2 regions of the Modestobacter lapidis genome follow, and region 1 is predicted to be linked to the other one. Evidence: predicted binding sites of a transcription regulator. Region 1 holds the regulator's gene; the other holds the start of a gene.
The links. The regulator LexA, encoded in region 1, represses DNA repair genes until DNA is damaged. The targets are predictions, from matches to a motif close to TCGAACANNTGTTCGA.
Positions count from the first base shown of each region.

Region 1 (3,616 bases):
CCGAGCCGAGGGCCCGGACCGCATCCTCGACCCGCTGCGCCAGCAACGCCAGCTGATCCTCACCGACGGGCCGCCCCTGACAGGCCCGCCGCACACCGGCGACGACCTTCGCCCGGTCGAACGGCTCGCTGACGCCGCTGCGCTTGACGACGGCGAGGACCGCCTCCTCGACGGTCGTGAACCGCCGCCCGCAGCCCGGGCAGGACCGGCGACGCCGGGTGGTGGCGCCCTCGTCGGTCTCCCGCGAGTCGACGACCCGGCTGTCGGGGTTGTGACAGAAGGGGCAACGCAACGGCTCGTCTCCTCTCGCGGCGGGGACCACCTCGGCCAGGGCCGGGGCCGCTCCTGTGGACTCACCCGGGGACATCCGGTGGATGCGAGGGGGAGAACGTGTGGAGCGGGTGTGGACGGGACTTACAACTGTGTAACCACTAGATGTTGTGGTCAGACCGTACGACTGCCCCCACAGGTGTGCAAGCTCTGCGGGGCGTGTCGTGTTCCACCACGACCCGCGGGACCGCCGCACCCCTCGGGTCACAGCTTCCGGGCGCCTGGCGGAGCTCCCGACGGGCCGCTCCGCGGGCCAGCGGTCGAGCCGGCGAACGCCGTCCGAGGGGCGCTCCGGAGTGGCAGCGACCTGGAGTGCAGCGACCCGTATTGCAGCGACCCGGGCAGGGCCGCCCCGGAGTCGCTGTTCGCGGTACCCGGGACAACTGCCGTCAGGGCAGCTGCAGCACCTGGCCGGGCACCAGGATGGTGCCCTCGAGGTCGTTGACCTCCGCGATCGCGTGGACGACGGCCCGGGTGTCCTCCTCCGGCGCCAGGCCCACCGCGATCGACCACAGGGTGTCCCCGGATCGCACGACGATGCTGCTGTCGCCGGCCAGCCGAAGACCGCCGGCCTCGCCGTCGAGCACGGTGGCGGTGACGAGCACGGCGATGACGATGCCCGTGGTGATCGCGAGTCCGGCGACCAGCCGGCGGCCGCGGCGGGTCAGCCGCAGCGGCGGGAACGCCGGCTCGGCGCGGCCGGCCGATCCGGGATCAGCGGCGCCGACCCTCCGCGCACCGGCACAGCCGCCGCGGACCGGCCGGACGACGGCCACCCCCGCGCCGCCTGCGGCCCGACCCCCGGGGCGTACGGCAGTACGGCGCGCGATCACCGGCGCAGCGGCCGGCGGACCACCGATGCGGGCCGCTCCGACCCGCATCGGCAGCGCCGGGTGGCGGGATCGGGACGGGGCCGTCCAGGACCGGCCGACCGGGCCCCCGCTGAGCTGCACACTGGTCATCGGGCTCACTCCCTCCATCGCCGGCATCCGGCACCACGCATCGAACGTCTGTTCGATCCGAACTGTGCGATGTCTACCGCACCCCGCCGACAGGAACACCCCGACACGGCGTCCGCTTCGAACATGTGTTTGAAACGGGGGGCCTCGAGGCGCTACCCTCGTGTCGATCAACGACGGCGCTCTCCGACCCCCGCCCAGCCGGCGGCTCGGCGGGCGCCCGTGGACGAGGGTGCGCAGACGAGCTGCCCGGCGCGCGGCCGGGCGAGGGGGACACATGGCGGTCGACAACGGGACACCGGAGAACGCACCGGGCGCTCCTCGCCGCAAGCGGGCGAGCACGCCGGCGGAGGCCGGCGGCGCGGCCGTCCGCGAGTTCCCCGACCGCGGCGAGGCCGGGGACGGGCTGACCCAGCGTCAGCGGCGGGTGCTGGAGGTCATCCGCGACTCCATCGAGCGACGCGGCTACCCGCCCTCGGTCCGGGAGATCGGCGAGGCCGTGGGGCTGTCCTCGGCGTCCTCGGTGGCCCACCAGCTGTCGGTCCTGCAGCGCAAGGGCTGGCTGCGCCGCGACCCGAACCGGCCGCGGGCGCTCGACGTCCGCCTGCCCGGCGAGGTCCCCGGCGAGGCGCCGGCCACCACGGCCGCGGGCACCGCCGCCGCGCTGGCCGGGTCCGGCGCGGCCAGCGGCACGGACGAGGCGACCGCCCCGGTCCCGACCTATGTCCCACTGGTGGGCCGGATCGCCGCCGGTGGGCCCGTGCTGGCCGAGCAGGCCGTCGAGGACGTGTTCCCGCTCCCCCGCGAGCTGGTCGGCGAAGGCACGCTGTTCATGCTGAAGGTGGCCGGTGACTCGATGGTCGACGCGGCGATCTGCGACGGCGACTGGGTGGTCGTGCGCCAGCAGCCGACGGCGGAGAACGGTGAGATCGTGGCGGCGATGATCGACGGCGAGGCGACCGTCAAGACCTACAAGCGCCGGGACGGCCACGTCTGGCTGCTGCCGCATAACCCGGCGTACCAGCCGATCGCCGGCGACGATGCCACGGTGCTCGGCCGGGTGGTCACGGTTCTGCGCCGGCTCTGAGGCGCGACCCGGATCAGGCGTGCCGGCGCAGCCTGCCCCAGGTCCAGACCACGATCGTGGCCACCACGGCGGCGAGCAGGGCGGCCACGACCGGCGACACCGTGTCGCGCTCGCTCCCCGCAGTGGCCGAGCTGGCCGACGGGTCGGTCGGGGCCGCAGCCGCCGGCGTGGCCGTGCTGTCGAAGGGCACCACGGTCACCACCGACGGGAGCCCCTCGCCGGCCACCACCAGGTCCCGGCTGTTGGCGGCGAAGCTGATCGCCTCGCCCTGCGGCGCCTCGGGCAGCGCCACCCGCACCGGGGCGCCGTGCAGTGCACCGACCACGTCCGAGCCCGTCAGCGGCCAGACGTAGGCGTCGGTGTAGGTACGCAGCGCCAACCGCTGCCCGTCCACGGACACCGCCCCCCCGGTGACCAGCAGCTGCCCGGCCCGGCCGACCGGCCCGCCCGGGGTGCCGGTGAGGGTGAAGCCGAGGTCGGCGACCTTGGTCATCGGCACGGTGGCGCCATCGGCGAGCGGGGCGTCGGGGCGGTAGACGGCGCTGGCACCCAGAACCTCCTTGGTGACCAGGTACGGCGTCCCGTCGGGGGCCAGCAGCAACGCTTCCGCGTCGTGCGGGCCGTCGGGATAGGTGAGCCGGGTCAGCGAACTGGTGCCGTCGGGGCGGAGCCCGATCATCGCCACCGTGGCCCGGTCCTGCCGGTTGTCGCCGGTATCGGCCAGCCACAGGGTGCCGTCGGCGGCGAGGGCGAGGTCCTCGGGGTCGTACGGGTCGACCTGCGCGGAGCGCACCTCGCCGACCGCGCACGTGGCATCGAGAACGTAGACCTCGGCCCGCGAGCCCCCGTCGTTCATCGCGAGCAGCGTGCCCCCGGCGGTGGCGAGGCCGGAGAGCTCGGGCAGCCGCGGATCGCCGATCGAGCACTGGGCGACCGGCGCCGCGTAGGCGCCCTCGGCCGCCTGGGCCGCAACGGGGAGCACCGCCCACATGAGGGCCATCGGGACGACCGCCAGCGCCCGGCCGGCCCGCGCGCTGCCACCGGCCGGGTCAGCCCGGCGTACGCCCTGGTCTGGCATGCGGCCAGCGTGACAGCAGGTGCTCGTCGAGCAGGTGAACCACGCCCAGCAGCAGGATGCCGACCGCCGCGCCGACGACCGCATCGGTGACCCAGTGGAAGTCCAGCGCCACCATGGCCACACCGGTCACCACCGGCCCCAGGAGGCTCAGCACCCAGGCGG
Region 1 is NZ_BAAGVS010000026.1:51,613-55,228, reverse strand. Features, by position in the region: gene nrdR (transcriptional regulator NrdR) at 1-292, opposite strand, end outside; gene ACYVG5_RS18910 (LysM peptidoglycan-binding domain-containing protein) at 720-1,292, opposite strand; gene lexA (transcriptional repressor LexA) at 1,567-2,376, shown strand; gene ACYVG5_RS18900 (esterase-like activity of phytase family protein) at 2,390-3,454, opposite strand; gene ACYVG5_RS18895 (phosphatase PAP2 family protein) at 3,426-3,616, opposite strand, start outside.

Region 2 (3,616 bases), on a different contig from region 1:
ACGTCGACCTCCAGGTGCACAGTGCAGGGGCCACCGGCGGCTGTCCGCCCGTGGGGACTCCGAGGATACGAGCCGTTGGCGGGGTGCGAAAGGCGAGTGCGCGCCGACACGCCCCTGTGAGCGTTCCGTCACCTCATTCCGGGGGCCGCCGGGGCCTTCCGGGCCGGTCGGCGGGGGCTCCGCGACCCGTTCCGGGAGCCCGGGTGCGGCTCAGCAGGGTGGCCGGGCGGACCGCGCCGGCCCCGAACCGCCGGGCCGCCCGGTCGGCGGCGAGCTCGGCGTCCCGGCGACCGTGCTCGCGCGCCCCGAGCTCGAGCTGCCGCGCCGTGCCGTCGGCCTCGACCAGCCCCTCCGCCCGGACGCCGACCAGCCGGATGCGGGCGCGGTCCAGCCCGAGGGCGTCGAACAGCGCGCGGGCGGTGTCGTAGAGCTCCTGGCCGACGTCGGTGGGCACCTTCAGGGTGCGGGACCGGGTGATCGTGGTGAAGTCGGCGAACCGCACCTTGATGCTCACCGTCCGGGTCAGGGAACCGGTGGAGCGCAGCCGACCCGCCGTCCGCTCGGCCAGGTGCAGCAGCTCCCGGTGGATGACCGCAGGGTCGTCGACGTCGGTGCCGAAGGTCTCCTCGGCGCCGGTCGACCGGTCGGGCTCGTCGGGCACCACCCGGCGCGGGTCACGACCCCAGGCCAGCTCGTGCAGGTGCGCACCGGCCGCCTGCCCGACCGCCCGCTGCAGGGTGCGCGCCGGCACGTGCGCGAGGTCGCCGACGGTGCGCAGGCCCAGCCGGAGCAGCACCTCCTCGGTCTTGGCGCCGACGCCCCACAGCGCGCCCACCGGCAGCGGGTGCAGGAAGTCCATGACCTCCGCCGGCCGGACGACCAGCAGACCGTCGGGCTTGGACCGGGTGGAGGCGAGCTTGGCGACGAACTTGGTGCCGGCCACCCCCACCGAGCAGGTGATGCCCTGCTCGTCGAAGACCCGGCCCCGGATGTACTCGGCGATCGAGACCGCGTCCCCCAACCGCCGGCCGGTGCCGGCCACGTCGAGGAACGCCTCGTCCAGCGACAGCGGCTCGACCAGCGGGGTGATCGACCGGAACAGCGCCATCACCGACCGGGAGACCTCGGAGTAGAGGGCCAGGTCGCCGGGGAGCACGGTCGCGGTCGGGCAGAGCCGCAGCGCACGGGCCGTGGGCATCGCACTGTGCACCCCGTAGCGACGCGCCTCGTAGGTGGCCGAGGTGACCACGCCGCGGTTGCCCGTCCCGCCGACGATCACCGGCGTGCCCGCCAGCTCCGGGTGCCGGCGCACTTCGACGCTGGCGAAGAAGGCGTCCATGTCGACGTGCAGCAACGTGCAGCCGGCCGCCCGGTCCCTGGTCACCACACCCCTCCCGACGTCCTCATGGATCGAACGCCTGTTCGATTCATGGGGACGATAGCCGGTCGGGACGCCGGACCGGAGCGCAACGGCGCGTGTCCCGGAGGGGTCAGCGGGCGGCGGCGGCCCGGTGCTCCTCGGTGTCCTTCTTGCTCGGCCACATCTTGGCGCCGAGCACGCCGCCGAGCGCCGAGGCCGCGATCGACAGGCCCAGGCCGAGGACGGCCCAGCTGGCACCCGAGCGGACGGTCTCCAGCGCACTGGCCGCCTGGACATCCGGGAGGTTGGCCTGCTGGAGCGAACCGGCCTGGCTGATCACGTTGGCCAGCGAGCCGAAGAGCGCGCCACCACCGAACAGGGTCAAAAAGACGATCGTCACCACGCCCAGCGCCCAGACCAGGATGCCGTGCAGCAGCCCGTCACTGACGCCACGCCACAACGCCGAGGCGCCCGCGGTGAGCCCACCGAGGAAGAACGCGAACAGCCCGATGAGGCCGCTGATCCAGTTGGCGTCGTTCGAGCCTCCCCCGCCGACGTCCCACCAGCCGAGGGCGAAGGTGGCCAGTTCCAGGAGCAGGAAGGTGGGGACCGCGACGATCAGGCCCGCCCACACCGGCCCCCAGCGGACCCGGTCCCGCCGGGGCGGGGCGATCGAGAGCTGCGTCGGGCCGTCGTGCCGTTCGACCTCGCGGACCATCGGCTCGGCCCGCACGTCGCGGGTCGCGCCGGCTGCCAACTCCTCGGTCCCCTTCGGTACCACGTTGCCCTGGGAGCTGACGTCAGTGTGCGTACGACTCTCGGTCATGACCTGTCCCTTCTCGTGCGTCGTCGTGTCTGACAGGTCATGAGGTGCCCGGCCGGGCCCAGCCCTCCACGACACGGCCTGGACCGTGACCGGATCGTCATAGAGCCGCAGCCGGGCTCCGGAAAGGCCGGCCTCCCGCCCTATGTGCGGGAAGTCGATCATCGCGGTAGAACTGGGCCAGGTGGTCGCCGGCCGGCGGCCGCGAGGACGACGATCGGAGGAGCCATGGCGCTCGACGACGACGACATGACCAGCACGGAAGGCCCGGCCGATTCCGGTGCCGCCGAGAGCACGCCCGGTCAGCACGACGGCGGCGCGGACGGCGGTGCCGATGGTGGTGCCGACAGCGGTGCCAACAGCGGTGCCGATGGCGGCGCGGACGGCGGCGCGGACGGCGGTGCCGACGGCGGTGCCGACGGTGGTGCCGACGGTGGTGCCGATGGCGGCGCCGACGGTGGCGCGGACGGTTCGGCCTGACCACCAGCACGACCACGCAGGACCGGGCGTCGTCCTCCTCCGAGGGCGACGCCCGCCCGGCCCTGCGTCGCTGTATCCGCGTCGACCCGCAGGTCTTCGCCGCGGAGCACTGGTCGCGCCGGCCCCTGCTCTCCAGCGCTGCGGAGCTGGGTGGCACGTTCACCGACCTGCTGACCCTCGCCGACGTCGACGAGCTGCTCAGCGTCCGTGGGCTGCGCACGCCCTTCCTGCGGATCGCCAAGGACGGCGCCGTCGTCGACCCCAAGCGCTTCACCAGCCCCCAGGGCGCCGGCGCCGAGGTGGCCGACCAGGTCTCCTCCGACGCGGTGCTGCGGCTGTTCGCCGACGGCAGCACCGTCGTCCTGCAGGGGCTGCACCGGCTGTGGCCGCCGCTGATCGGGTTCGCCGGCCAGCTGGCCGCCGACCTCGGGCACCCCACCCAGGTCAACGCCTACGTCACCCCGCCGTCCGCGCGGGGCTTCTCGCCGCACTACGACGTGCACGACGTCTTCGTGCTGCAGGTCGCCGGGGAGAAGCACTGGACCATCCACGAGCCGGTGCTCGACGACCCGCTGCGCACCCACCCGTGGACCGACCGGGCCGCCCAGGTCGCCGCCGCCGCGGAACACGATCCGGTGATCGACACCGTGCTGCGTCCCGGCGACGCGCTCTACCTGCCCCGCGGCTACATCCACTCGGCGGTCGCGCTGGGCGAGATCAGCGCGCACCTGACGGTCGGGGTGCACCCGGTGACCCGGTGGGGCGCGGTCGAGTCGGCGCTGGACCTGGTGCGCACCCTGGCCGCCGACGACCCGGAGCTGCGCGGTTCGCTGCCGCTGGGTGTCGACCTCGCCGACCCCGCTGCCACCGCTGACGACGTCGCCGCGGTGCTGGCCGGCCTGCACCGGTGGCTGGACCGGGTCGACCCGGCCGAGGTGTCCGACCGGCTGCGC
Region 2 is NZ_BAAGVS010000004.1:293,870-297,485, reverse strand. Features, by position in the region: gene ACYVG5_RS08385 (DUF3040 domain-containing protein) at 1-2, opposite strand, end outside; gene dinB (DNA polymerase IV) at 134-1,384, opposite strand; gene ACYVG5_RS08375 (permease) at 1,491-2,186, opposite strand; gene ACYVG5_RS08370 (BatC protein) at 2,412-2,663, shown strand; gene ACYVG5_RS08365 (cupin domain-containing protein) at 2,963-3,616, shown strand, end outside.
Region 2: the regulator LexA is predicted to act here: its motif matches at 1,411-1,426, upstream of dinB (DNA polymerase IV).